DNA from 3 places in the Actinoallomurus sp. CA-150999 genome. Region 3 is predicted to be linked to each of the others. Evidence: riboswitches for the same ligand, from Rfam matches in the RefSeq annotation. Region 3 holds a riboswitch; each other region holds the start of a gene.
What was found. Region 3 has a riboswitch for cobalamin ahead of cobN (cobaltochelatase subunit CobN). Riboswitches for the same ligand answer to the same signal wherever they lie in the genome.
Positions count from the first base shown of each region.

Region 1: linked by a shared signal. The riboswitch ahead of ACQP2O_RS44975 (ribonucleoside-diphosphate reductase subunit alpha) and the one ahead of cobN (cobaltochelatase subunit CobN) in region 3 are both predicted to bind cobalamin.
Region 2: linked by a shared signal. The riboswitch ahead of bluB (5,6-dimethylbenzimidazole synthase) and the one ahead of cobN (cobaltochelatase subunit CobN) in region 3 are both predicted to bind cobalamin.

Region 1 is NZ_CP192063.1:9,768,134-9,777,927, reverse strand. It holds gene ACQP2O_RS45000 (hypothetical protein) at 1-2,032, opposite strand, end outside; gene ACQP2O_RS44995 (glycosyltransferase family 4 protein) at 2,320-3,486, shown strand; gene ACQP2O_RS44990 (histidine phosphatase family protein) at 3,527-4,114, opposite strand; gene ACQP2O_RS44985 (CbtB domain-containing protein) at 4,316-4,537, shown strand; gene ACQP2O_RS44980 (CbtA family protein) at 4,573-5,430, shown strand; cobalamin riboswitch at 5,554-5,769, shown strand; gene ACQP2O_RS44975 (ribonucleoside-diphosphate reductase subunit alpha) at 5,869-8,121, shown strand; gene ACQP2O_RS44970 (ribonucleotide-diphosphate reductase subunit beta) at 8,118-9,140, shown strand; gene ACQP2O_RS44965 (ABC transporter ATP-binding protein) at 9,157-9,794, opposite strand, start outside.
Region 2 is NZ_CP192063.1:9,140,233-9,150,026, reverse strand. It holds gene ACQP2O_RS42280 (transglycosylase SLT domain-containing protein) at 33-698, opposite strand; gene ACQP2O_RS42275 (hypothetical protein) at 904-1,386, shown strand; gene bluB (5,6-dimethylbenzimidazole synthase) at 1,578-2,198, opposite strand; cobalamin riboswitch at 2,232-2,426, opposite strand; gene ACQP2O_RS42265 (hypothetical protein) at 2,973-4,025, shown strand; gene ACQP2O_RS42260 (hypothetical protein) at 4,398-4,736, shown strand; gene ACQP2O_RS42255 (hypothetical protein) at 4,764-5,621, shown strand; partial or broken gene ACQP2O_RS42250 (hypothetical protein) at 5,629-5,889, shown strand; gene ACQP2O_RS42245 (hypothetical protein) at 6,438-7,514, shown strand; gene ACQP2O_RS42240 (WD40 repeat domain-containing serine/threonine protein kinase) at 7,933-9,794, shown strand, end outside.
Region 3 is NZ_CP192063.1:8,962,192-8,971,985, reverse strand. It holds gene ACQP2O_RS41495 (VOC family protein) at 1-340, opposite strand, end outside; gene ACQP2O_RS41490 (helix-turn-helix domain-containing protein) at 345-1,190, opposite strand; gene ACQP2O_RS41485 (enoyl-CoA hydratase-related protein) at 1,335-2,114, opposite strand; gene ACQP2O_RS41480 (CaiB/BaiF CoA transferase family protein) at 2,111-3,286, opposite strand; gene ACQP2O_RS41475 (FAD-dependent oxidoreductase) at 3,283-4,626, opposite strand; gene ACQP2O_RS41470 (MFS transporter) at 4,638-5,924, opposite strand; gene ACQP2O_RS41465 (helix-turn-helix domain-containing protein) at 6,017-6,601, opposite strand; cobalamin riboswitch at 6,774-6,943, shown strand; gene cobN (cobaltochelatase subunit CobN) at 6,985-9,794, shown strand, end outside.

The DNA.
Region 1 (9,794 bases), 810 kb from region 3:
CGTTGGCCGGGTGGGTGACGAAGACCTGCGTCTCCGGGCCGAGGGTGGCGCCCCAGATGTGCTCTTGCAAGCCGGGCAGGCCGGAGCGGTAGTCCTCGACGCACGACAGCATCGCCTCGGGCGTCTTGTAGATGACGCATGACGACTCGTACGGGCGGGACAGCAGGTCGTGGTGGAAGCGGTAGCCCCCGGTGTTGCGCTGGCGGCCGAGCCATTCGTCCGGCAGGGCGAGCCCGGCGGCGCGTACGGCGTCGGGGATCCGGTAGCGGCGGGCCGTGGCCAGCACCGTCGCGGGGAGCACGGCGTCGTTGAGCGCGCCGACGCCCCAGACGACCCACATGATGGGCGCGGTCTCCTCCAGGCGGGAGGAGCGGAGCGTCTGCACGTACGAGCGGCCGTGCGCGGAGCCGTGCACGCCGCGCCAGGAGTTGGCGGCGAGCGCGAACAGGAGTTTGTCGAGCAGTCCGGCGGCCATCTCGGTGAGCGCGGTGTCGGCGCAGAACTCCACGAGCGAGGTCAGCGCGAGCGTGTCGATCGCCAGGTACGCGTTGGAGTCGAACTCGCTGAATCCGCCGGCGAGCTTGCGCGCGATCCACTCGCGGGCGAGCTCCCGGCCGTGCTCCGCGTGCGCGGCCCCGATCCACCCGGTGTTGGCGAACGTCTCGTCGGCGAACGCCTCACCGGCGAGGATCTCCGCGGTGTGCCACACGAGCTGGTGGTTCTCGGTGAAGTAGCACATGGCGTCGAGGCCGGGCTGGTCGATCCAGTACTTGAAGCCGGTCAGCGCCGTACGGACGGTGTCGCGCAGGTCCTGGGGCCAGCGGTCGGCGGGCACGCGGTGCCAGAGGTTCATCAGCCCGACGGCCTCGAAGTCGGCACAGTCGGCCCGGTTGTCGATCATCCAGAGGGCGCGGTCGAGGTTCGCGGCGTTGATGACGGCGGTGGGGTCGAGCTCGGCGCGGGCGAGTTCGGCGGCCGAGACGGGGACACCGGCGGCGCGGGCGAGGAACTCGCCGCGCCGGCGTGAGGGTTCGCCGACCGGTTCGCCGCGGTACTCGCGGGGCAGCACGGCGACGGGCAGTTCGCGGAAGACGGGGGCGCGGTCGTCGTCGAGCGCGACGCGGAGGGTGACCTCGCCGGTCGACGGCATCGAGGCGTTGCCGGCGTCCTGCGCGGTGGTGTCCTCGACGGGCGTTCCTGCCGCGAGGGACAGCCGGGCGGTGCCGTGCTCGTCGAGTCGCAGCCGCGCGGTCCGGCCGTCCCAGCCGACCCGCAGGGCCGCGCCGGGCGAGCCGGTGAGGACGACCTCGTCGGACGCGTCTCCCCAGGTCGGGGTGGCGACCGATTCGAGGACCTGCTCGGCGACGGCGCCGACCCGCTCGTCCGCGCCCGGACTCGGCACGACGACCCGCACGGGAAGGCCGTCGACGCGTAGCCGCAGCACCTGGCGGCATTCGCGGAAGGCGACCTGCCAGGACGCCGCGACGACCGTGGTCGTGCCGGACGGGAGCCGGACCTCGACCTCGTGTTCGGCGGGCTCCATATACGTGACGGTGTCGTCGGCGAACACACAGTCGCCGTCGACGTACAGCAGGGACGGGCCGGTGCAGGCGAGCCGCAGGACACGGCGTTCGGCCTGGTCGACCTCGAGGACGCAGGCGGCGAGGGCGAGGCGGTACTCGGGGGTGAAGCAGAACCGGCTCCAGTCGACGAGGCCGTCGGCGCCGGTGTGGACGCGCCGCCAGCGGTCCTCGTGGATGACGCCGGTCGGCCCGGCGTATGTGACGGGGCCGCCTTCGACGACCTCGGGCCGGTCCTGGTCGCGCCGCAGGGGCCGCCGCTCGTACAGGCGGCGTTTCAGCGGCGCGACGTCGGGTCCGTTGGTGAGCACCCACCGGCCCTCCGGCCCCCAGGGGGAACCGTCGGCGGCGAGCACCTCGTGCAGGTTGTCGGCGGGCTCGCTCCACGCGCCGGCGATGAGCCAGTCGCGTACGGTGCCGCGCTCGTCAAGTGGGTGAACGGTGCGATCCATGTGTCCTCACGTGAGTCCGGCCGCGGCGATGCGAGGGTAAAGACGGGGTAGCGATGGGTCAATAGTTCGTCCCAAATTCGGACACATGCGGACGCGGCGCGGCGAATAGGTCGATCATCCCGGCGAGGCCGTTTACGAACCCAGTAGTACTATCGCGGTCATACTATTTGAATAGTAGTTATTTCTGCTGGTCGTAGCAGTCTGGTAAGCCGCCTCGAAGTGATCGCCATCGTGTAGCGCCGGCGAGGCGGAGGCCCGGCCCCGACACCCCCCTGGAGACGCCGCGCATGAAGATCACGTTTCTTCTCGAGTCCGCCTACGGCATGGGCGGCACGATCCGCGCCACTCTCACCCTCGCCAACCACCTCGCGATGCGTCACGACATCGAGATCATCACCTTGCATCGGCGGCGGGACGACCCGTTCTTTCCGATCGACGACCGCATCAGCGTCCGCACACTGGTCGACCTGCGCAAAGGAGCACGCCCCGGTCGGTTCGCGGCGAGATTGAGCCGGCACAACAGCCGACTGGTGCCTCGCAGCGAGCGGATCTGGTCGGAGGTCACGTTGCGCGGCGACTACCAGATGTGGCGTGCCCTGCGCGGGCTGGACACCGATGTGCTGATCACCACTCGCCCGGCCTTCAACCTGCTGGCCGCCCGCTTCGCCCCGCGCGACGTCGTCGTGGTCGGCCAGGAACACCTGCATCTGGACGCGCACCGCCCGGGCCTGCGGGAGCACATGAGCCGCTGGTACCCACGCCTGGACGCCCTGGTGACCCTCACCGAGGCCGACCGGCGCGCCTACGCCGACTTCCTCGCCGACGCGCCCACACGCCTGCAGGCCATCTCCAACGCGCTGCCCGCGGGCGCCAAACCGACCTCCGGCCTGGACGCCCCGGTGATCGCCGCGGCCGGCCGCATGGCCAAGGTCAAGCACTACGAACGGCTCATCACGGCCTTCGCCAAAGTCAGCACCACCCATCCCGAGTGGACGCTGCGCCTGTACGGGAGCGGACCCGAACTCGGCGAACTGCGCGCCGTCGCCGCGCAGCACGACCTGGGCGACAACATCGCGTTCATGGGCCGGACCAGCGACATCTACAGCGCCTTCGCGGAGGCGTCCGTTCTCGCGCTGTCCTCATCCTTCGAAGGCTTCGGCATGACCATCATCGAGGCCTTCGCCTGCGGCGTCCCGGCCGTCAGCTTCGACTGCCCACAGGGCCCCCGCGAGATCATCACCCACGGCCGCAACGGACTCCTCGTACCGCCCGCCGACACCGACGCGCTGGCCGACGCCCTCGGCGAGCTCATCGACGACCCTGCCAAGCGTCGTGCCATGGGCGCGGCCGCCCACCAGGCCGCCGCCCGCTACGACGTCACCGCCATCGCCGGGCAATGGGAGAACCTGCTCACCGAACTCCTCGCCACCCGCGCAGCCGCACACCGCTCATAGCGTTGAGCGTCGGCGACTCGGGAACTGAGGCGATCGGGCGTCAGCGGCCCGCGGGGGGCGGTGTGAGCGCGTGACCGGTCTCGCGTAGCTGCCAGCGTCCGCCGTGGCGTGTCAGCCAGGTCTGGGACAGGGGGGTCACGTCGAGGCGCCAGAAGCATTCGGGCGGGGCGCCGAGCGTGTGGAGGACGGCGGCGCGGATGACCGCGGGGTGGGCGACGGCCACGACCCTGGTGGCGTCGGTGGGGAGTTCGGTCAGCCACTGCGCGACCCGGGCGATCAGTGCGGACAGCGACTCGCCGTCGTGCGGGGCCGCGTGGGGGTCGGTCAGCCATGCGTACAGGTCGGCGGGGTGGTCCGCCTCCACTTCGGTGAGGGTCCTGCCTCGCCAGGTGCCCGCGTCCAGGTCGGCCAGGGCGGGCGCGGTCGCCGCGTCGAGGCCGAGCGCGGCGGCGGTCTGACGGCAGCGTTCCTCGGGCCCGCGGTAGGCCGCCGTGACACGGCGCACGGTTCCCGCGGCGGCCGTGGCCGCTTCGGCGCCGTGCGCGTCGAGGGGTTCGTCGTCGGGGAAGCGGGCCTCGCGGGTGGCGCGGGTGGCCGCGTGCGCGATGAGCGCGAGCCGAACGGTCATGGGGCGGGTGACCTCCTGCGACGTTGACGGTGCCGAATTCTGGACGTACGATCCCGGCGAACGTGATGGTAAGAGGAAGCCGGTGTGAATCCGGCACGGTCGCGCCACTGTGTTCCGGCCCTGGGCCGGAGAGTCAGACCCTCCGCCATCTAAGCGCTCCACCCGTGACAGGGACGCTGGATCCCTTGAGGAGGCTGTGACATGACGACCCCCACGCTGCCCGCTCCGCGGACGAATACGACCCCGGTGGTGGTGTCGGGTACCCGGGCCGCTCTGTGGCTGTTCGGCACCGTGCTGTTCGGCCTGGCCGTGTACTACTTCATCGGCGTCGACCAGGGCGCGACCTCGGTCTTCGGCAACAACATGGCCATTCACGAGTTCGTCCACGACGCCCGGCACTTCCTCGGGTTCCCCTGCCACTGATCCGGCCCGCGACACCACAACTCTAGGAGTACGCCGTGGAACGGCGATTCATCCTGCGTGGGCTGCTCGTGGGCGCGGTCGGTGGAATCCTCGCGTTCGTCTTCGCGCGGATCTTCGCCGAACCGCAGATTCAGGCGGCCATCGACTATGAGAGCGGCCGGGACGCCGCTCAGGCGATTCTCGACAAGGCGGCGGGCATCACGCCCGAGGCCGCCGGCCCGGACATCTTCAGCCGCACCATCCAGGCGAACGTCGGCATCGGCGTGGGCGTCATCCTGTTCGGCGCCGCGATGGGCGGCCTGTACGCGGTGGCCTACATCCTGGCCTGTGGCCGCACGGGGAACCTGCGGCCACGGACGCTGGCGCTGCTGGTCGCCCTCGGCGGGTTCCTGGGCTTCTACCTGATCCCCTTCGTCAAGTACCCGGCCAACCCGCCGGCGATCGGCCACGGCGAGACCATCCGTGATCGAGGCGGCCTGTACCTGCTGATGGTCGGGTTCTCCATCGCGTTCCTGATCCTGGCGGTCTGGCTCGGCCAGAGGCTCAAGCCCCGCTTCGGGAACTGGAACGCCACCCTGCTGGCCGGGCTGGCCTGCGTCGTGGCGCTCGGCGTCGTGATGTCCGTGCTTCCCTCGCTCGGGCACCTGTCGGCGAACGTCCACGAGTACGGCCGGCACGCGACGGAGACGCCGCTGCCGCTGAAGAACCGGCAGGGCCAGATCGTCTACCCGGGCTTCCCGGCGGACGTGCTGTTCTCCTTCCGCCTGTACTCGGTGGCCGCACAAGCGATCATGTGGGCCGCGATCGGCCTGTGCTTCGCGCCGATGGCCGAACGCCTGCTCGCCCGTACGGCCGAAGGCCCCCGGACCGCGCAGGCACCGGTCACGGCGTAGGACACACCCCTGGAGGCCCTCGGTGGATCACCGCCGGGGGCCGTTCGGCGTGCCTGGGCTCCGCGATCCTTCTCGGCGACACCCCAATATCTGGTGGTTGTTCATTTCGACTGCCCCTACATGTATGGTTCTCGTGTTGCTGGTTCACCTGTGCATCGTGTGGCGGGTGTCGTAAGAGGGAACCCGGTGAGAGGCCGGGACTGCCCCGCAGCGGTGAGTGGGAACGACCGCCGTCAACAGCACTGGGCCCGACCGGGCCCGGGAAGCGACGGCCAGTAGGACGCGCCTGACGGCGTGCTGCCCGCGAGTCCGAAGACCTGCCAGTGACCCGTGCGCGAGAGCGCGCGGTCGTCCAGGCCTCGTGGGAGGGTCGGCGGCGGAGCCTTGTCGTCCGTGCGCGTCTTCTCACGAGGGTGAAGCCCACGAGGAGAGAGCACCGTGACACAACAGCTCATCGCGCCCCCTACGCCGCCCGAGGCCACGCTCGCGGCCGAGATCGAGCGCGTCTGCGCCGGATTGCCGGCGGCCGATCCGCTGCTCATCGCCGGAGCCGGTGATCTGGCCGAGGCCGTACGGCGGGCTGCCGCGCTGGTCGTCACCGACCCGGTCTACTCGACGGTGGCGGCCCGGCTGCTCGCCCGGTCGATCGCGGAGGAGACCGGGCCGGTGACGTTCACCGAGTCCGTCGCGGCGGCCCATGGGCAGGGGCTGCTCAACGAGCAGACCGCGGGGTTCGTCGACCGCAATGCGGCGGCGCTGGACGCGCTGGTCGACCACTACGCCGACGACCGGTTCACCTACTTCGGGCTTCGTACGGTCTACGACCGGTACCTGCTGCGGCATCCGACGACGCGGCGGGTGCTGGAGCGCCCGCAGCACTTCTTCCTGCGGGTGGCCTGCGGGCTCGCCGAGAGCGTGGCCGAGGCGGCGGAGCTGTACGGCCTGATGTCGCGGCTGGCGTACCTGCCGAGTTCGCCGACGCTGTTCAACTCCGGCGCCGCCCGCCCGCAGCTGTCCTCCTGCTTCCTGCTGGACTCGCCGCGCGATGAGCTGGAGGCCATCTACGAGCGGTACGGCCAGGTGGCCCGGCTGAGCAAGTACGCCGGCGGCATCGGGATCTCCTGGAGCCGGGTGCGGAGCCGGGGCTCGCTGATCCGGGGCACGAACGGGCACTCCAACGGGATCGTGCCGTGGCTGCGGACGCTGGACGCGAGCGTCGCGGCGGTCAATCAGGGCGGCCGGCGCAAGGGCGCCGCGTGCGTCTACCTCGAGCCCTGGCACGCCGACGTGGAGGAGTTCCTCGAGCTTCGGGACAACACCGGGGAGGACGCGCGGCGTACGCACAACCTCAATCTGGCCAACTGGGTGCCGGATGAGTTCATGCGCCGGGTCGAGGCGGACGCGACCTGGTCGCTGTTCGATCCCAAGCAGGTGCCGGAGCTGGTGGACCGGTGGGGCGAGGAGTTCGACCGCGCGTACCGGGCGGCCGAGGCCGAGGGCCGGTTCGTCCGGCAGGTCCCGGCGCGGCAGCTGTACGGGGCGATGATGCGCACCCTCGCCCAGACCGGCAACGGCTGGATGACGTTCAAGGACGCCGCCAACCGCGCCTGCAACCAGACCGCCGAGCCCGGCAACGTCGTGCACCTGTCCAACCTGTGCACCGAGATCCTCGAGGTCACCCACGACGCCGAGACCGCGGTGTGCAACCTCGGCTCGATCAACCTCGCCGCCCACGTGACCGACGACGGGGTCGACTGGGCGAGGCTGCGGGCGACCGCGCGTACGGCGGTGCGGTTCCTGGACCGCACGATCGACCGCGGCTTCTACCCGACGCCGGAGGCGGCGAAGGCGAACCGGCGGTGGCGGCCGATCGGGCTCGGCGTGATGGGCCTGGCGGACGTGTTCTTCCGGCTGCGGCTGCCCTTCGACTCACCCGAGGCGCTCGCGCTGTCCACCCGCATCGCCGAAGAGATCGCGCTCGCGGCGTACGGGGAGTCGGCGGCGCTGGCCGCGACCCACGGCCCGCACCCCTCCTACGACCGGACGCGCGCCGCCCGGGGCGTCCTGCACCCGGACCACTGGCCCGACGCCGGCCCGGTCCACGCCGCCGAGTGGGAGGCGCTGCGGGCCCGGATCGGTGAGGTCGGGCTGCGCAACTCACTGCTGGTCGCGATCGCGCCGACCGCGACCATCGCCTCCATCGCCGGCTGCTACGAGTGCATCGAGCCGCAGGTGTCCAACGTCTTCAAGCGCGAGACCCTGTCGGGGGAGTTCCTGCAGATCAACACCTACCTGGTGGCGGATCTGAAGGCGCGCGGGCTTTGGACGCCGCCGGTGCGCGACGCGATCAAGCGCGCCGACGGATCGGTGCAGGAGATCGAGGAGCTCCCCGCGGAACTGCGGCGGCTGTACCGCACCGCGTGGGAACTCCCGCAGAAGGCACTGATCGACCTGGCCGCCGCGCGTACGCCCTACATCGACCAGTCCCAGTCGCTGAACCTGTTCATGGCCAGCCCGACCATCGGGAAGCTGTCCTCGATGTACGCCTACGCCTGGCGATCGGGCCTGAAGACCACGTACTACCTGCGGTCACGGCCGGCCACCCGCATCGCGCAGACGACCGTCGCCCCTGCCCAGGAAGCGCTCATGTGCTCCCTGGAGAACCCCGAGACCTGCGAGGCCTGCCAGTGAGCACGTCAGGAAGAGACTTCACGAGCCTGCTCGACCCTGGGATGGACCTGACCCTGCGGCCGATGCGCTACCCGGCGTTCTACGAACGGTTCCGCGCGGCGATCCGCAACACCTGGACCGTGGAGGAGGTCGACCTGCACTCGGACCTGGCCGACCTGTCCCGGCTCACCCCGGAGGAACTGCACCTGGTCAACCGGCTGGTGGCGTTCTTCGCCACCGGCGACACGATCGTGGCCAACAACCTGGTGCTCAACCTCTACACCCACCTCAACGCGCCCGAGGCGCGCCTGTACCTGTCACGGCAGCTGTTCGAAGAGGCCGTACACGTGCAGTTCTACCTGACCCTGCTCGACACCTACCTGCCCGACCACGACGAACGCGTCAAGGCGTTCGCCGCGGTGGAGAACATCCCCTCCATCCGCGACAAGGCCGAGTTCTGCTTCCGCTGGATCGACTCCCTCGGCGCGATGGACCGGCTGCGGACCCGGGAGGACCGGCGGGCGTTCCTGCTCAACCTGATCTGCTTCGCCGCCTGCATCGAGGGCCTGTTCTTCTACGGCGCCTTCGCCTACGTCTACTGGCTGCGCTCGCGCGGCCTGCTCAACGGCCTCGCCTCGGGCACGAACTGGGTCTTCCGCGACGAGTCGATGCACATGGAATTCGCCTTCAGCGTCGTCGACACCGTACGCGCCGAAGAGCCCGACCTGTTCGACGAGGAGCTGACCGGGCAGGTCTGGGCGATGCTGGAGGAGGCCGTCGCCGCCGAACTCGCCTTCGCCCACGACCTGTGCGGCGACGGCCTGCCCGGCATGACCGCCACCGACATGCGCGCCTACCTGGAGAACGTCGCCGACCAGCGCCTCGCCCGCCTCGGCATGCCGATCCGGTACGGCACCGCCAATCCGTTCCCGTTCATGGAACTGCAGGACGTCCAGGAACTGTCCAACTTCTTCGAACGCCGCGTCTCGGCCTACCAGGTCGCCGTCGAGGGGACGGTCAGTCTCGACGAGGCGTTCTGACCTTCGCGTGGCGTGGCTACCGAACGCGGTCATCCTCCGCTTCGGGCTGCCACGCCATGCCGGGCACGACGAGCGGGCCGCCGGTGACCGGGTCCGGGACGACGACGGACGTCAGGCCGAAGACCTCCCGGACCAGGTCCGCGGTGACCACGTCACGCGGCGGGCCCTGGGCCATGATGCGGCCGGCCTTCATGGCGACGATGTGATCGGCGTAGCGGGCGGCCTGATTGAGGTCGTGGAGGACGGCGACGACGGTGCGGCCGCGCTCATGGTTGAGCTGCCGGATCAGGTCCAGTACTTCCACCTGGTGAGCGATGTCCAGATACGTCGTGGGCTCGTCGAGGAGCAGCAGGTCGGTGTCCTGGGCCAGGGCCATCGCGATCCACGCCCGCTGGCGCTGCCCGCCCGACAGTTCGTCCACCGGCCGTTCGGCGAGGTCCGCGGTCGCGGTGCGTTCCAAGGCCTCCGCGGTGGCCCGCTCGTCCTCTTCCGACCACTGCTGCCACCACTTCTGGTGCGGTTGACGGCCACGTGCCACCAGGTCGGCGACGGTGATCCCGTCCGGGGGCGTGGGCGACTGGGGCAGGACGCCCACGGTCCGCGCGATCTGTTTGCGGGAGACGTGGGCGAGTTCGGCGCCGTCCAGCAGCACCA
Region 2 (9,794 bases), 180 kb from region 3:
ACATCACCGGACACGGCTATAAATGCTCGCTGCTAACGGCGGAGGGCCCGTTCGGCCGTTGCCCAGTTCTGACGTAGGCGGTCCAGGTAGGACTGGGCGACGTCACCAGGTTTAGCACCGCGGGCGAATGCCCTCATGGTGCCGGGCCCGGCGTTGTAGCCGAGAGCCAGCAACTCATTTCGGGTGTACGGCCCGGACCATTTGGCGGGCAAGTCGGTAGCCAGGTCGTGCAGATACCAGGCCGCGGCAGTGATCGCGAGGTCGGGGTCGTCAGGAAGTTCCTCCCAGCTCCGGTTGGCGAAGCTGCGGCCGTGTTTGACCTCATTGAACGCAGGCCGGTGCATGTCGGCGATGCCGAACGCGGCATCTGGCTTGATCTTCTGCCAGGCGCGTTCGAAGCCCGGGTCGTGTGGCTTGTCCGATTCGTTGTACAGGATCGCCATCAGCAGTTTCGGGCTGATCCTGGCCTCGCGTGCGTGCTTGATGACCTGTGCGGCAAAGCGCGAGGGGTCGTTCGAATCCGACGTCGAATCCGATCGGCCAGGAGCCTTGCCACTCGGTGTCGATGCGACGCCGGACCTGCCGGACCCGGTTGGTCGCATGCCGCCGGAATCATCTCCGCCGTGTTTCAGCACCCAGAACGCCGCGGCGACAGCCACGACCAGGATGACAAACCATCGCCCCGGATGGTCTCGCACCCAATGCCTCCCCGAATCCGCGCCGATCGATGCTTTACAGTCTGGCCCCCGATCAGCCTCATGCCATCGATCTCAAGGATGATGACGCCGGATTCGGAGGTCATACCCGCACCGTAGGACTGAGAGCTTCCCGGCCCTACGTCATTCCGGGTACAGCCGGCCACCGTGACCGCGAAGAGCCGATGAGTCGAAGTACGCTCGCCGAGTGACCGAACAGGTGCCGCGAGACCACAAGGCCCGCCGCTTGGAACAGCGTCGCCCACGCCGGTTGCGGGACGTTCATCCGACCCGGCGGGGACTGGTGCTGGCCTGGTGGGGATTCACCGCGACGTTCGCCGGGCTGCGCCTGCTGACTTGGGCGATCCACGTCCACGTCGCCGGCCTGGGGAATGTCCGGGTCGGTGGCGTGCACATCCACCACTACATCTGGGGCATCTTGGCGCTGATCGCCGTGGGAGCATGCGGACTCGTCGAGCGCTCCCCTCGCTGGCGCATGTGGATGGGCCTGGCCTTCGGCATCGGGCTCGCTCTTGTCGTCGACGAGGCCGCCCTGCTGATCGAGCTCAAGGACGTCTACTGGGACCATGAGGGCGGGATCAGCGTGGCCATCGCGATCATCGTTATCGGCGTGGCAGGTAGCGCTCTCACCCTGACTCGAGCACCACGGACCGAGGCCGAAACGGGCTGAGCACGACCCCACGATCCGGCCGCATGACCTACGGTACGGGGCGGCGACGCCGGTACCGGCAGCCGGCGTGGAGCCGAAGGCCGTCCAGCCCACGCGCCTTGCGCTCCCTTCGTGCACCACATCCAGGGACATGACCCATGCGCGTGGGGCACTACGAACCTGCGGTGACCTCCGGTGACGCCCTGCGGGGCTCACCAGCGGTTGTGATGGATCGCCGCCTCCACGGGGCGACGGTGGCGCCAGCCGTGCCGTTCGAGATCCGGCACGGCCTCCAGATGGGTGACCGGCCCTACACACAGCCAGGCGACGGGCCGGATTCCGGTCGGAATACCGAGCAGCTGACGCAGGTGCGGTTCGCGGTAGAAGGACACCCAGCCGACGCCCAGGTCCTCGGCGGTGGCGGCCAGCCATAGGTTCTGGATGGCCAGGCAGACCGAGTACAGTCCCGCGTCGGCGATGGCGTGTCGGCCCAAGACCGCGGGGCTGCCCCGGTCGGGATCGTAGGTGACCACGATCGACAGGCTGCTCTCCAGTACACCGTCGATCTTTATCCGGGCGAAATGGTCGGCGGCGGCCGTGGTGAGGGTGGCGGCGAACGTGGTGCGTTCGTGCTGGACGTGGTCATGGAAGGCGCGCCGTACGGCCGGGTCCTCCACGATGATGAAGTCCCAGGGTTGGGAGAGCCCGACACTGGGCGCGGCGTGCGCAGCCGTCAAGATCCGGTGGAGGACGTCTTCTGGTATCGGCGCGCCGGTGAACTGGGCGCGCACGTCACGGCGACGGTGGACCACGTCGTAGATGCCGGCGTTCATGGGCAGGCTCCCGCTGCGTCAGGCCACCGTGGCGGTGGCCGGTGGAGCGAGGCCGGTCTTCGGACTTCCGGATCGATGCCTGACCATCCGCCTTCCCGGCCTGGCGGCCAGTGGCTGCGCGTGCGCGCGTGGACGGCGGCTCCCCGGTTACCGCGGCGGGCCCGTGCCGGAATTTCACCGGCTTCCCGATTCTCCCCTCGTAGGGGCACCTCGCGTCATTCCATGCCGGCCGCGAGCGTACCAATCCCCGTCGCCCCCGATACTCGCGGCTCCTGAACCAGGTCGTCTCGACCGAAGACGCGCACCCGTACGCCGCGACGGCGTCGTCGAGCAGCGCGAAGCCGCCGGGCGTACTCGGGAAAGATCGGTGGTATTCGCCCGAAAATGGAGCCGTCCGTTGGTGAACCCGAACACGGTGGGATTCGTATGCCTTACCGAGGGGTCGGCCTACCGCCGATACCGCCTGCGTACGGGGCGAGGGGCCGACATTGGACCGCCGCGCCGTCGCGTGGAGGAGGTGCACGGACGACCGCCCTCTCTCTCGCCGCGACCGAATCCGTCACCGGAGGTAGATCGTGACCCGCCGGAGGATGCGGACCGGGGACCGGCCGGGCCGGGGCTCTGGACCACGCCGACCGAGCCACGCTGGAGCGGCTCGACGAAGCGCTGCGCCGGCACGTGCCCTCATCGGGAGGGACGTCCCGCAGCACCCGGTCGGCGCGCCGCTGGACCCGATGCCGCCCGCGATCTGATTCAGACCTAAGGAGAGCGATCTTGTCTTCGCAGTCAGGACCCGGCGAACGCGTGGAGTCGCTCGGTATCCGCCGGCCGGTGGAACTGCCCAAGGCGGACATCGAGGAGGCAGGAGACCTGGCGCCGGCCGGCGGCGCCGAGTCGGCCCACGACGGCGACCGGTCCGCCACCGAGGAGAAGAAGGCCGTCGAGGAGAAGAAGCCCGCCGAGAAGAAGGCCGACGAGAAGAAGGCCGACGAGACCGAAGAGCGGCCGAAGGACACACCGTCGGCGGCGAAGGAGCAGGAGGACCCCGCCCCGGCGACGGACGTCGCGGTGGAGGTCGCCCCGCAGACCGGTGCGGCGAACGCCGACGAGATGCCGCCGGACCGGCCGAAGAAACCCGTGCTGGCCGCGGTCGCGATCGGCGGGGCCGTCCTGCTCGCGGTCCCGATCCTGCTGATCGGCACGGGCTCGCGCCACGCCAAGAAGCACCCCGCCTCGGGGACTGCCGACAGGGTGCTGGCCGGTAACGGCCAGCAGCCTCCGCCGGGCGCGTACACCTCCATGTCCCCGTCGGCCACCCCGACCCCGACACCCTCAGCACACGCGACGGACAAGTCGGCGGCCCCCAAGAGCGCCGAGCCCAAGGCCTCCGGCAAACCCTCACCTCGCGCCCATGCGGCCAACAAGGGCGGTCCCTCGGGTAAAGCCGCCCGCAAGGGCGTTCCGGCGAGTGAGAAGCCGATGTCGGGCGGGAATCCGTTTGCACTCGAAGTGCATGCGCCGTACGACCTCAACGTGGGTAAGACCCTGCGCACGAACCGCCTCGCGTTGACCATGCAGACGGGCGGCGACCTCGTGCTGCGCGACACGAGCAGCAAGATCATCTGGTCCAGCGGGACGCATCACGCCGGTGCGTACGCCGAGTTCCAGAGCGACGGCAATCTGGTCGTCTACGTCAACGGCAGACAGGCGGTCTGGGCGTCGGGAACGTCCGGCCACGATGGCGCGACGCTGGTGCTCCAGGCCGACGACAACATGGTGATCTACAACGGCCACAATGTGACATGGGCGACCAACACCAACAGGTGAATCCGCGGTCGAGCGATACCGTTCGCGGAAACCTTCCCTGACCGGACGGCCGTCGAGTTCGCCGGTCCGACGCGGCACCGAAGGTGAGTGTTGAGCGGGCGGCGGTCGAGGCAGGTCAGGATCTCGACCAGGCGGCCGGGATCTCCTACTCGGGCACCTACGGCACGAAGCCGGCGATCTTCGGTGTGACCGGAGCGGGCAGTCCCGCCGTGACTCGCGCCTCAGAGTCAGCCCAAGCGTGGCGTGGGCCGGCACTCGAAGGCCCGTGTCGGCCACCCTCTTACAGACAAGACTGTGTGTTAGAGACTACGATGGTCCCTGGAACGCAGGCACAGTCTCAGCGGGAGCTGATGATCACCCGAGGATGACGCGATGAGTGAACGCGAAAAACTGCAGTTTCCGGATCGGTCGGTCTTCAACGGTGCGGCGAGCACCGTGTCAGACGGCCTCGAACCTCTTTCCGGCACCTCGAATCAGCTGGCAGGTCTCGGAGTTTCCGAAGCCCTCGTCGGCATGTGGCCCACCGGAATAGAGCTCGCAGCCGCTATCGGAATGGCGCTTGGAGTCGCGGCCGCAGCGCATGAGAATCACGCCAAAAGCGTTCAGACCGCCGCCGACAATATTTCCGAGGCCGGGAAACGGTACCACGCGACCGAGGCCGAGAACTGCGCCATTATATCTCATCTGGAGTCCATTATCCCCAACCCGTAAGACGAACGATTCCAAGGAGGTTCGCTCGTGCCAATCGCGGAAGTCGCGGAGTCGCTATTCGCGGCGATCAACTCGGACGCGATCATCGGGTGTGGTAGCGCCATCAAGGAAATATCAAGCCTGTACGGAACCCTGGGCTCCACCATCGATACCGCCCACCAGCAGTTGTTTACGGGTGACACGACGTGGAGCGGGGTCGCGGCGAGCAAAGCCAAGAACACCATGTCCGATCTGACGGTGTCCAGCGGCAGTATTCAGAGTGCACTCAATACCATTGGCGACACTCTCGTCACGTACGGTGCGGCGCTGAAGCCCTTCCAGGGAAAGGTGTATCCCACTCCTGTGCCGGGGTCGCGCGATCCCGAGGCGGCTGCGGACCTGGCGATCACGGGGGCCGCCTCTGCCGTCGCGGCCCTTGAGATCGGCGCTGCCGTACTCAAGATGATGCCGATCGCGAAACAAGGGGCGAGCTCATCGGCCAAGCACGGCACCTCGGCCAAGCACGGCACCTCGGCCAAGTCCGCCACCTCGGAACACAGCACCACTGCGGGCAATGGTACGGTCCTGGCCGGTGCGCTGAATCCCGCGAATTTGCTTGGTGGCCTCACGAGCAATCCGGCCCTCACCGGCGCGGTGCCGCTCGGACCGAGTAACGGCATTCCAGCCCTCAATCCCTTCATGGCGGGTGTGATCGGGTCGGCCGAGGAAGCGGGCCTCATCCAGGCGCGCGAGGCGGCTGCCATCCAGGCGAGCGAAGCGGCGGCCGCGGAGGAGGGCATGCCCTTGATGCCGATGGCCGGGGAGCGCTCCGGTAACCGCTCCGAGCGCAGCCGCACGACCACTCTCACTGAGGACCCAGACTTCTGGACCACGCTTACGGCCTAGATCGTTGATGGGATTTCCTGAACGGGCTGCGACCACGACGAAGGGCGCCCACGATCGGTGTGCGAAGACGGACCTGGACGCCCTTCTGATCGAACTCGACGTCCAGCTGGACGACCATGCCCCGCCCAAAGCGGAGCCGGCCGGGGCCGAGCCGGCCCCGGCCGCTCAGCGATGCCGAACTCATCCGCATCGCCACGGCCCAGGTCTTGCTGCGCTGTGACGACGACCGCCGATGGTTGCGCCCGGCCCCGCCCGGATCGGGCATCTGGAGCGGTGGGTACAGACCTGGCGCCGTGATCAGTGATCCGGACCAGATCGCCTGCCTGAACGACCTGCGACGCCAACGGCTCGGCGGAATCCTCAACGTGTACGAGCATGCCGCGTGAGCTGCACGGATGAGATTCTCCGCAGGCGCAACGCCGCTCCGGCGCTGCCAGGGGCAGAAGTACCAAGTTCCGGCACGCGAGCGACCACGGTGATCGGCGCAACTTAGGCCACGTGACCGAATATTCGAGGCGGTACACGGTGAGGCGGGGCTTTGCCGCCACTGTGGACGCGCAAATCCCGGCAATTCCGGCGCCCGGCCGGCCGCACCGGCGGCAAGGAGTCAACGGCGACGGCAATCCAGCGCGGCGGCTTATGCGGATTTCGCCTGTAGCGCCCCGGCCCCGAGGGGAGCCGGTCGCACGCTTCAAAGTGGGGACTGAAAGACCTTCGAGCGTTGTAGAGCAAATAGGGGACATGCGTCGGTTGGCGGGAAGGAGGAGTATCTGGCGCAGGCAGAACGCCTTCGCAGACCCCGCTGAGAGGACATGCATGCACAAGAGAGGGTGGCAATCCGCACTAGCCGTGCTCGGCCTGACCCTGACCGCGCTGGCTGTAACACCTGCCACGGCGAATGCGGCACCGCGACCACTCCCGGCAACATCGAGCGGCTCACTTATCCAAAGCACTTTCGGCAAGCGCGGCAACTTCGAGTACGTCACTGCGGACAATACGGGCGTCGGCCTGTTGCACTGGTGGCGCGATAACGACGCTCCAGGCAACCCCTGGCACGGCCCGGAACACGTCCTGAAGAACCTGACCGGCGTTCAGCGGCCGATCTCGATCATCCAGAACCGCCAGAACGGCAACCTCGAAGGCATCGCGCCGGTCGGTAGGGCACCGCACACGGAACTGCGGCACTTCTACCGCGACAAGAACGGCTGGCATGCCGGCGTGACCCTACCGGGTGCAACGAGCATGTACGGTAATGGAGCACTTATCCAAAGCGCGTCCGGCAACTTCGAAGTCGTCGCGGCCTCATTCGGGCATGGGCTCATGCACTGGTGGAGGAACAACCACACCGCCGGGAATCCCTGGAGCGCGCCGACCTTCATCCAGCCTTCCGGAAACCAGTACTTCAGCGGGGTTGCTCTCATCCAGAGCGGTAACTTCGGTGGCAACCTCGACGTCGTCGCGACGACCCGTAATGGGCGAGTTATCGGCGCCGACCTGGCGCATTTCTACCGGGACGGCCACGGTTGGCACGGGCCGACGATGCTCACCAAGTCGGGTTTCGTGCGCATAGGCACTCCCGCCTTGATCCAGAGCACCTTCGGTAAGCGCGGTAACTTCGAGGTGGCCGCGCCATATGTCGGCGGCGGCGTCGGCGTCTGGTATCGCAACAATGATGCCTCGGGGTACCCGTGGAGCCCTGGCAACCTTCGCGACAACACGGTCGAGTTCGGTAACGGAACGACTTACCAGAACGTCAGCGTGATCCAGAGCCATGGCTGGAGCGGCCCCGGAAACTTCGATGTGATAGCGCAGCAACCCAACGGTGTCCGGGGCGAGTACTGGCGGGACAACGCGGGCTCGAAGTTGCCGTGGCGCCAATCCATGGCTCCCTGATCTCAGCGGGCCCCGGCCCTGTGAGGCAGATTCATTCCAGGTGATGCAATCGGCGGCAGGATCGGCTTCGTTCCTGTCCTGCCGTCCGTTAGCCGTCGCCGCGGGGCGAGGTTACCTTCCGGGTGACGGCGTTCACGCCGAGCCTCGTCCAGCGGTGGCTGCGGCGATGTACCGGGATAACGCGCCGAAGCCGCGCGGCCTTCCTGTAGGGGTTCGTGTGAGGGGCGCGCAAGGGAGCACGAGGGGGCGTCTCCAGGCGCTTTCGAGCGGTCGCGAGTCGGCGGGCAGGGGCCGCAATAAAGCGTACGCTTCGGCGTCTGGTCGCCCCTGGGGAATGTCAAGGTGACACCTGGCAGTCGGTAGCGGCGAAGGGTAATTTCCGCGACAATCATGGCCTACTCGACAATGAAGGGCTGAGATGACTTTCCCGGAGCCGCCGCGACAGATCGGCCCTTACCGGATCGTGCGGCGGCTCGGCGCCGGCGGCATGGGGCAGGTCTTCCTGGGGCGTTCGCGTGGCGGGCGCGATGTCGCGATCAAGGTGATCCGCGACGAGTTGGCCTTCGACCAGGAGTTCCGTCGGCGGTTCGCCCGTGAGGTCTCCGCCGCCCAGCGGGTGAGCGGGGCGTTCACCGCTCCGGTGGTGGCGGCCGACACCGAGGGAGCCCGGCCCTGGCTGGCCACCCTCTTTGTTCCCGGTCCCTCGCTCGCCGAGGCGATCGCCGTGCACGGTCCGTGGCCGTCAGGCTCGGTTCAGGCCCTCGGTGCGGCCGTGCTGGAGGCTCTGGAGGCGGTGCATCGGGCCGGGATCGTGCATCGCGACCTCAAGCCGGGCAATGTGCTGCTGGCTGCCGACGGCCCGCGGGTCATCGACTTCGGCATCGCCGCCGCCACCGACCACAGCGTCCTCACCAGCACCGGCGCGGTGATGGGGACGCCCGCGTACATGTCACCCGAGCAGTTGCGCGGCGAACGGGTCGGTCCGGCCAGCGACGTGTTCTCGCTGGCGGCTGTGCTGGTGCATGTCGCGACGGGGACGGGCGCCTTCGGCCAGGGGTCCGTGCAGGCGGTGATGTACCGGATCGTGCACGAGGAGCCCGATCTCACCGGCCTGGATGAGGGGCTGCGCCGCGTGCTCACCGGCGCCTTCGCCAAGGACCCGGCGCGGCGGCCCGGCGTCGCCGACCTACTCGCGGCGCTGGGCACCGGTGGCGGGATCGGCGAGGGGATCAGCGACGGGACGTGGTTGCCGCCGGCGCTGGCGGCCACGCTCCTCCAGGGAGGGCTGCCTGTGCCCACCCGCACACCCACCCGCAAGGCATCGACCGGCTGGTTCGGCCGCCGGTTCGGCACGGGCCGCCACCGCCCGCCCGATCCCGGAACCGTGGCGCCCGCCCACTCCGCCTCGACCCCTGCCCCGGTCTCGTCGGACCGACCCGCACCCGAGTCGGTGGCGCCTACACCCGAGCCGGTGGTGCCTACGCCTGAGCCGGTGGTGCCCGCACCCCAGCCGCAGACGTTGGCGGTCAGCGGCGGCCTGATGGACTGCGTGGTTCACGACGGCGTGATGCTGGCTGTGCTGGCCGCCGAGGAGAACCGGACCGCCGTCTGGAACCTCACCACCCGGACCAGGCTGGGCACCCTCGACGGCCACGGCCCCGGTCTGGTTCCCAGCGATCCCGGGGTCATGTCGGTGTCCTGCACCATCTTGGGCGGGCGTCCCTGTGCCGTCACCGGTGGCGCCGACGGCACGCTGCGCGTCTGGGACCTGCTGGACTGCACGCCGCTGCACACCATCGACACCCATCAGGCCTACGGCCCCTACCAGGTCCTATGGGTTCAATGCGCCCATGTCGGCGACCGCCCGGTCGTGGCCGCCGCCATCCACAACGAGGGCTTCCTGCGCGTCTTCGACCTGCAGGACAACGCCGAGATCGAGCGTGCGGGCGATGAGATCGCCATCTCCTCCACCTACAGCACGGCCGTGGACGTCCTGGACGGTCGTCCCGTCGTGCTCGCCGCCGAGCGCGGCACGCTCGTCATCTCCGATCTGGAGACGCGGTCGCCGCTCCACGAGCTGTCGACGGGCGCGAAGGGACCCGACATCTTCTCGGCGATGATGTGCGCCAAGGCCGACGGCCGGTCCCTGGTACTGGCAGCGGCCGAGGGAGGGAGGACCGCGGTCTGGGATCTCGACGACCCGGAGGCGCCGGTGTTCCTGGCCACGCCGACCGGCTGGGACGTCGACGCCCTCAGTCGCACCGTCATCGATGGACGCCC
Region 3 (9,794 bases):
CCCGGACGGTGAACCCGCGCGACCCGTAGTCCTCGTCGCGCAGGCCCTGCACGACGGTCGCCCCCGCCGCCACCGCCCGTTCGTACAGCGCGTCGGGCTCGTCGATCACGACGTACACCGATCCCGTGCCGGGCGGCAGGTCGGCGATCGCGCTCTCGGTGCGGGCGGAGCTGCCGAGCATGACGCCGCCGCCTCCCGGCGCGCGGAGCTCGGCGTGCTCGACCCGGCCTTCGTCCTCGTAGACGGCGACCTCCTCGAACCCGAAGGCGTCGGCGAGGAACCGGATGGCGGCGTGGGCGTCCTTGTAGCGGAGTGTGGGCCAGATTCGTGTTTCGCTCATGCCCTCATCGTTCCCCTGGAGCGTCCTCGTCGCCTTGGACGAATGGGAGCTCCTCGTCGACCAGCCATGCCGACGGGGGACACCCGGCCAGGTCGTTCCACTCGCGGGCCAGGTGAGCCTGGTCGTAGTAGCCGCAGGCCGCCGCGACGTCCGCCAGGGACGGCCGGCCGGGCCGCTGCAGCAGCTGTTTGGAGCGCTCGAACCGCATCACGCGGGCGGCCTCCTTGGGCCGCAGGCCGTACTCACCGGCGAACCGCTCGCCCAGGTGCCGCCGGCTCCAGCCGACCTCGCGTGCCAGGTCGGCGATCCGTACGGTCCCGTCGGTCTCGGCGAGGCGCCGCCAGGCGTACGCGAGCTCGGGCTCCGGCCCCGGCAGCAGGTCGATGCCGCGCGACAGCACGTCCTCGACCGCGGCGAATCGCGCCCGCCAGGTCGTGGCCTCGGCCAGGCGTTCGACCAGCTCCCCGGCCCGCGGGCCGATCAGGTCGTCGAGGGACAGGACCGCCCCGCCGATCGCGCCGGCGGGCAGCCCGAACAGGGAGCGCGCTCCCTCTGGCGTGAGGTCGAGCTGGATCCCGGCCAGGTCACCGTCGTGCACGATCGTCACGGGACGGGTGTGCAGGCCGCCGGCCAGCGCCGTGAACGCCAGGGGAGCGACGTCCTCCTCGGCCGGGCCGCTGGTGCGGGTGGGCTCGCCCAGGCTGAGGACGACGGTCAGGTGCCGAGACGGGAGCCCGAGGTGTGTGCCCGGCTCGAAGCCCGCGTAGTGGTAGCCGATCCAGCGCGTCACCAGCGGCGCGAGGTGTGCCCGCGGGCGTACCCGGATCGTCCGGTCGACGCGAGCGCTCATGGGAACACGGTACGCGCCCCTCGCCGGGCGGGCGTTCCGTCGCTCAGCGGTCCGGAAAGGTCCCCGGCGCGCGGAGACGCGGCGAGCCTGGCCAGGCCGGCCTCGTCCACGTCGAGGGAGTGGCAAGGACGACTCGTGGGGCGATCACGCGTCCGGCCAGACGGGGGCGCGCTTCTCCTGGAACGCGAGTACGCCCTCCTTGGCGTCCTCGCTGTCCAGGGCGGCCAGCAGCGCCGGGACGCGCATCGCGTGCGCCTCTTGCGGGGACAGGTGCATGCCGCGCTGGACCATCTGTTTGATGGCGCGCAGCGACGTCGGTGCGCAGGCCAGGATGTCGGCGAGCCAGCGATCTACGGCGGCGTCCAGGTCGGCGGCGGGCACGACCTCGTTGACCAGGCCGATGCGGTGCAGCTCGGCGGCCGGCGCCTTGCGTCCGGTGAGCAGAAGGCCCATCGCCTGGGTGTGCGGCACCCGGCGTACGAGCTGGAACACCCCGCCGTCCAGCGGTATCCGGCCGACACGCGGCTCGGTGAGGCCGAACCGGGCGGTGTCGGCGGCCACCACGATGTCGCAGCCGAGCACCATTTCCATGCCGCCGCCGAGGGCGTACCCGTTGACCCGGGCGATCACCGGGACGTCGAGCGTGGTGCGCAGGCTGATCCCGCCGAACCCGTTCGGGTCGAGGTCGGCCCAGTACTCCAGGCCGGTCTTGGCGATCGCGGCGGCGGACATGTCCGCGCCGACGCAGAACGCCCGGTCGCCGGCGCCGGTCAGGACGACCGCCCGTACGCCGCGGTCGGCCTCGATCTCGTCCCAGATCTCGTTCAGCCGTGCGTGCGTGGCCGGGTCGACGGCGTTGAGCACCTCGGGCCGGTCGATGGTGACCCGTGCGACGTGGCCGTCGCGCTCGTACGCGACGCTCATCGCAGTGCCCCCTTCTCCTTGAGCAGTGCGACCGCGTCCGGGCCGTAGCCGAGCTCGCCCAGCACCTCGGCGCCGTGCTCGCCGAGCCGTGGCGGGACGCGGCGCACCTCGGCGGGCGTCGCGGACAGGTGGATCGGGGCGTTCAGCGCCCGGATGCGGCCGGCCGCCGGATGCTCCATCTCCACGATCATCTCGTTGACCGCGGTCTGCTCATCGGCCAGGGCCTCCTCCAGGTCGTGGACCGGCGCGCAGAGGAGGTTCTCGGCCTCCAGCCGCTTGATCCAGTGCTCGGTGGAGCCCTTGGCCAGCGCCTCGGCGAACAGCCGCTGCAACTCGGGGCGGTGCTCGAACTGCCCCTCCAGCGTGGCCAACTCGGGACGCAGTGACAGGTCCTCGTCCATCTCCAGCGCGATCGAGATGTGGTGCAGCGCGTTCTCCCGGAACCCGCCGACCATGCAGATCGCGCCGTCGGTGGTCTCGTACACGCCGGTCAGCGGCATCGACGCCCAGTTGATCTCGTGGCCGCGGTTCAGCCGCTGCGTGGCCTCCTGCATCTGCATGGCGAGCATCGAGTCGTACAGCGACACCTCGACCTTCTGGCCCTCGCCCGTGCGCTCCCGGTTCAGCAGCGCGAGCAGGATGCCCTGCACCAGGTGCATCCCGGCGGTGTAGTCGCACAGCGTCGTCGGATAGATGGTCAGCGGCGTGCCCGGGGAGCGCCGTGCCATCACCCCGCTGTACGCCTGGGCGAGGACGTCCTGACCGCCTTTGTGACGGTACGGCCCCTCGGGTCCGAAGCCGGTGCCGGACGCCCAGATGACTCCCGGGTTGATCTCCTTGAGCCGCTCGTACCCGAAACCGATCCGATCCATCACCCCGGCACGGAAGTTGCTCACCACCACGTCCGCGCCGTGCACCAGGTCGTAGACGATCGTGCGGCCCTCGTCGGTTCGCGTGTCGATGACGACGCTGCGCTTGTTCCGGTTGAGGCTCAGAAAGATCGGGTTGTCCAGGCCCGCCGGGTCCGGGATGGTCGTCCGGGCGATGTCCCCGGTCTCCGGCCGCTCGATCTTGATCACGTCGGCGCCGAAGTCGCCGAGCAACTGCGTACAACTCGGCCCCATCATCACCTGGGTGAAATCGATGATCGTAATACCACTCAGCGGGCTCACGCGGACACCTCCACATCAACGGTCGCGTTCTCGGACGGTATGTCACCCGGGTCTGCGCCCTGGTCGCGCATTCGCCGTTGGATATCGGATACCTGCACGTCACGGACGCGCACGCCCTGGTCGACGGCGAGCGCGGCGGCCGATCCGGCGGCCTGGCCCATCGCCATGCACGGCGGGATCTCCCGCGAGATGCGCTGCGCCTCGGGGGTCGCGGAGTAGTGGCGGCCGGCCACGAGGAGCTGGTCGACGTCGCGGGGGAGCAGCGCGCGATAGGGCGTGTAGTAGTCACGACCGCGGGCCACGCTGTCGGCGAAGTGCCGCCGGGTGGTCACGTCGTCCTTGGTGACGACGTATTCGCCCTGCAACAGGCGGGTCTGTCGTACGCCCATCTGCTCGGCGACGTCCAGGACGTGGCAATCCTGGAAGCCGGGCAGGTTCTCGCGGATGTGGTCGACGGCCGCGGTCATCCGGGCTCGCGCCTCGAACTCGGCCTCGGTCATCGACACCGGGTCGGTCCCGTCGAATCCGGTCAGGTGCGGGCAGTTGCACCACACGACGCCGGGCACCGGGGTCTTGAGCCACCACAGCTCCCAGGCGCCACCGAGCATCCGCTTGATCTTGCGGTTGATGGCGCGGGCCGCACGCGGGTTCTCCTGCTCGAACCGTTCGGCGGCGGCGGTGTCCACACCGCCGAGCCGGAACACCAGCGTGGTCAGGTACCGGTCGTGCGTGTACGGGGCGCCCGCGCGGGACGCGACGTCGATGTCGCCGGTGGTGTCGATGACCACATCGCCCATGACGGCCTGAGGACCGGACTTGGTCTCGCATACGACGCCCTTGATCACACCGTCCTCGACCACCGGTTGGGAGAACCAGCTGTGCAGGCGCAGGTGGACGCCGTTCTCCTGGATCAGGTCGTTGGAGACCCGCTTCCAGCCGTCGGGATCGAACGCGACCGAGTAGCAGATCGGCTTGGGGTTGGTGTGGGAATGGAAGTCGAACGAGCCCCATCGGCCCCACTTGTTCCACATCTCGGTCGAGGAGACGCGCTCCTCGACGGGTGGATAGACGGCGAGGCCGAGCTTCTGCATCCGCTCGACGTACTCGTCGACGACACCGCCGACGGTCACCTCGTCTCCGTTGCACATGTCGTCCAGGACGAGCACCATGCCGCCGGAGGCCAGGCCGCCGAGCGCGGCGTACCGCTCCAGCAGGGTCACGCTCGCGCCGCCGCGGGCCGCGGCGACCGCGGCGGCCACCCCGGCGGGGCCGCCGCCGACGACGATCACGTCGGACCGCCGGACGACGGGCGCCTCACGGTCGGGAAGTCGGATGGACAAGGGTTCTCCCTTCAGTCGCCGACGCGGACCGAGCCGCGCCGGTAGGCAATGCGGTACAGCAGAACGCTGACGAGGAAGATGACGGCGGCGTACGCGGGGAAGGCCCACACGGCGCCGATCTTGCGGAGCCAGAGGAGCAGGTAGGGCGCGGTCCCACCGAACAGGGCGACGCCGACGGCGTAGCCGAGGCCGACCCCGGTGACCCGGCAGCTCGCCGGCATCAGAGTCGCCGCGACGACGTTGTAGAGCGCCATGGTGAAGGCCATGCTCACGCCGCCCAGCAACATGACCACCGCGAACACGACCACGCCCGGCCTGTTGTAGGCGAGCATCAGGAAGACGAACGGGACCGCCAGGAGCTGGGCGGCGACGAAGGTCCGCGAGATGCGGAACCGGTCGGCGGCCCGCCCGAAGACCATGAAGAGGATCGAGCAGACAACGCCGAGCAGCGACGTCACCCCGAAGATCGCGGTGGGGCTCTCGTGGTACACCGAGCGGGCCAGGCCAGGCAGCCCGACATTCCACGCGTAGTTGAACGTCTGCGCGCCGGCGACCACGAAGACGATCGCGAGCAGGGCGAGCTTGTTCCGGCCGACCTGCGCCCACAGGTCGCGGGTGCCCGTGCCCGGCTCGGCATGCGTGGTCTCGGGCAGGCCGCGGCGCAGCCACAGCACCCCGATGCCCGCGACCGCACCGACCACGAACGGCACCCGCCAGCCCCAGTCGGCCATGGCGGCGTCGCCGACGACGGCGCTCGTGACGAAGTTGACCACGGACGCGCCCAAGATGCCGAGCTGCACGTACGAACCCAGGATTCCGCCGAATCGGGCGGTCTTGCCGGGCGGCGCCAGTTCGACGGCGTACGTCGAGGTCAGCGGTGCCTCGATGCCGGTCGAGATGCCCTGCACGATGCGACTGCAGGCGAGAATGACACCGGCCCAGGCCCCGATCTCCTGGTAGGTCGGCAGCACCGCGATGACGACCGCCGAGACGGCCATCGATCCGACCGAGACGAGCATGATCCGGCGGCGGCCGACCCGATCGGCGAGCGTGCCGAGGATGATCGCGCCGAGCGGCCGTGCGACGAAGCCGACCGCGAATACCGCCAGCGCGGACAAGGTGGCGGAGACCGGATCGGCGCTCGGGAAGAAATGCGGGCCCATGAGGGCGGCGAGCAGACCGTAGACGGTCCAGTCGAACCACTCGATGGCGTTGCCGCCGCCGAGGGCGAGCAGGGTACGACGGGAGGAGAGCCGGCCGGCCGCGGCCGACGTCTGCTGGTCAAGGGTGGATGCCATGAGGGCACCTCGCTGGGGTGTCGGGCGGCATCAGGCCGCGCGAGGCCGACACCGGGACCGTACGGTCGCGGTGCGCTGAGAGAGACGGGCGCCTACCAGGTGGGAGGCGTGATCACCCAGATGGAGACGGCGGGTTCGGATCCGGGGTTGGAATACCAGTGCGGGACACTGGACGGGTAGGTGATCGAGTCACCCGGCTCCAGGCTGTACTTCACGCCGTCGACGTAGACGTCCTTGCGCCCCGACAACAGCAGGCCGAACTCTTCACCGTTGTGCCGGAACGGGGTCGCGCTCGTGTCATGCCCGGGTGAGGTCTCCACCCACAGCACCTCCAGAGCGCCGTCCAGGTTCGGCGTGAGCAACTGGTACACCGCACTGTCGTCGGTGCCGTGCGGGCTGAGGCTGCGCCGCTCATCCTTGCGAACCACGGGTGAGACCTGGTCCGTGATGTGGAACAACCGGCCGATCGGCACGTCGAGTCCGTGCGCGAGCTGGGCGAGGCTGGCGAAGGCGGGGTTGCCCTTGCCGCGCTCGACCTGGCTGATCAGCCCTGTGCTGACGCCGGACCGCTCGCTGAGCTCGTCGAGGGTGAGACCGCGCTCCTTGCGCAGAGCACGTATCTGGCGGCCGACAGCGACGATGGCGAGCTCGGGTTCCGGCACGCTGGCATCTTTCACTGCGACCTCCCTCAATGTCCATTTCGAGGCGACTAGTTCTTCACCATAATGAAGTTCTTCATCATGTCAAGGGTGATGGTCGCGGGCGGTCCCGTGGGCGTCCTGGGAGTTTCATCCAAGACCGGGGTCAGAGCCGGGTGACCTGGGGCAGTGCGGGCCGAGGGTGGTGCTCGTAGACTGGGCGCGCGACGGAGAGGGGAAGGAACCCGGTGTGAATCCGGGGCTGTCCCGCAACTGTGACCAGGTAGCGAACCCGCGTGTACGGCCACGGCGACCAGCTGGAAGGCCGCGGGGGAGCGGTGACCTGGGAGTCAGGAGACTTCCCGCCGTCGGTGACCTTTTACCCGAGCCGGGGCGAGGACCCCCGAGGGAAGGAACGACACGTGCGTGTCCTGCTGCTCTCAACGGCCGATACCGAACTCCTGTCGGCGCGCTCCGCGAACGCCGGATATGTGACCGGCAACCCGTCCCGGCTGGACGTCGCCGACCTCGATGGGCTCTGCGAGGGCGCCGACGTCGTGGTCGTCCGGCTGCTCGGCGGGCTGAAGACCTGGCAGGAGGGCGTGGAGGAGCTGCGCCGCCGGGGCCTGCCGCTGATCGCGCTGGGCGGGGAGGCCGCTCCGGACGCCGAGCTGATGGCGCTGTCGACGGTGCCCGCCGGCGTCGCCGCGGAGGCGCTGGACTACCTGCGCGAGGGCGGCGTGGACAACCTGCGGGAGCTGGCCCGCTTCCTGTCCGACACCGTGCTGCTCACGGGCGAGGGCTTCGAGCCGCCGCGGCGGATGCCGGCGTACGGCGTGCACCAGACCGGCGCCGAGCCGAAGGACGGCCGGCCGACCGTCGGCGTCGTCTTCTACCGGGCGCACGAGCTGTCCGGCAACACCGCGTTCGTGGACACGCTGTGCGAGCGGATCGAGGAGGTGGGCGCTAACGCGCTTCCCGTCTTCTGCGGCTCCCTGCGCTCCGCCGACGAAGAGCTCCTAGAACTGCTGGGCCGGGCGGACGCGCTGGTCGTCACCGTGCTCGCCGCAGGCGGGGCGGTGGCCGCGGACGCGTCGGCGGGCGGTGACGAGGACGCGTGGGACGCCGGGGCGCTGGCCGCCCTGGACGTCCCCGTCATCCAGGGGCTGTGCCTGACGACGTCCCGTGCCACCTGGGAGGCGTCGGACGCCGCGCTGTCCCCGATGGACGCCGCGATGCAGGTCGCGATCCCCGAGTTCGACGGCAGGCTGATCTCGGTGCCGTTCTCCTTCAAGGAGGAGGGACCGGATGGCATCCCCGTGTACACCGCCGACCCGGAGCGGGCCGCACGCGTCGCCGGGATCGCCGCCCGCCAGGCACGGCTCGGGCACACGCCGGTCGCCGAGCGCAGGCTCGCGATCGTGCTGTCGTCGTACCCGACCAAGCACGCCCGCGTCGGCAACGCCGTCGGCCTGGACACGCCCGTCTCGGCGGTCCGCCTGCTCGCGGCCCTGCGCGAGGCCGGCTACGACGTCGGCGACCACCCCACCGACGGGGATACGCTGATCCACTCGCTGATCGCGGCGGGCGGCCACGACGTCGAGTGGCTGACCGAGGACCAGCTGCGCGCCGCGCCCGCCCGGGTGCCGCTGAAGGACTACGAGCGGTGGTTCACCGCGCTGCCGGAGTCGCTGCGCGAGGGCATGCGGGAGCACTGGGGCGAGCCGCCGGGCGAGCTGTACACCGATGACGACGACATCGTGCTGGCGTCGCTGCGGTTCGGGAACGTCGTGCTGATGATCCAGCCGCCACGCGGGTTCGGGGAGAACCCGGTGGCGATCTACCACGACCCCGACCTGCCGCCCTCGCACCACTACCTGGCGGCGTACCGCTGGCTGGACGAGGTGTTCGGCGCCGACGCGGTGATCCACCTCGGCAAGCACGGCACGCTTGAGTGGCTGCCCGGCAAGGGCCTCGGGCTGTCGGCCGAGTGCGCTCCGGACGCGGTCCTCGGCGACCTGCCGCTCGTCTACCCGTTCATCGTCAACGACCCGGGCGAGGGCACCCAGGCGAAACGGCGCGGCCACGCCGTGGTCGTCGACCATCTGGTGCCGCCGATGGCGCGCGCCGACACGTACGGGGACCTGGCCAAGCTCGAACAGCTCCTCGACGAGTACGCCACCGTCCAGGCGATGGACCCGGCGAAGCTGCCCACCGTGCGCGCCCAGATCTGGACGCTGGTGAAGGCCGCCGAGCTCCACCACGACCTGCACGTCAGCGACGAGCCGGGCGAGGGCGACTTCGACGACTTCGTCCTGCACATCGACGGCTACCTCTGCGAGATCAAGGACGTTCAGATCCGCGACGGCCTGCACATCCTCGGCCAGGCGCCGGAGGCGGAGCAGCGCGTCAACCTGGTGCTGGCCGTGCTTCGCGCCGCGCAGGTGTGGGCGGGCCGGGCGGGCGCGCTGCCGGGCCTGCGCGCCGCGATCGCGCAGGCCTACGGGCTGGACGAGCGCGAACTGCTCGCCGAACCGGGCGCGCGGGTCGAGGCCACGGCGCTCGCCGAGCTCGTGGACGGTCCCGCGCGGACCGCCTCCGACGTGGTCGACCTCCTCGAGGCGGTGGCGCGCCGGCTCGTCGTCGGCATGGAGACGCTCGGCTGGGACGCCTCCCGGGCGGCGGCCGTCTGCGCCGAGGTGCTCGGCAGTGAGGTTCCCGACGTCGTACGCCTGCTGGAGTTCGGCGCGCACGAGGTCGTGCCGCGCCTGGACGCCACGTCGCGAGAGATCGACGCGGTCCTGCACGCGCTCGACGGCGGCTACGTGCCCGCCGGCCCGTCCGGCTCGCCCACGCGCGGGCTGGTCAACGTGCTGCCGACCGGCCGTAACTTCTACTCCGTCGACCCGAAGGCGATCCCGTCCCGTACGGCGTGGGACGTCGGGGTGTCCCTCGCCGAGTCGCTGATCCAGCGCCACCTGGACGACACCGGCGAGTACCCGCGCAGCGTCGGCCTCACGGTGTGGGGGACCGCCGCGATGCGCACGCAGGGCGACGACATCGCCGAGGTGCTGGCACTGATCGGCGTCCGCCCGGTGTGGGACGAGGCGTCGCGCCGTGTCACGGGCTTCGAGATCGTCCCGAAAGAGGAGCTGGGCCGGCCGCGCGTGGACGTCACCCTGCGCATCTCCGGGTTCTTCCGGGACGCGTTCCCGCACGTCATCGCGCTCGT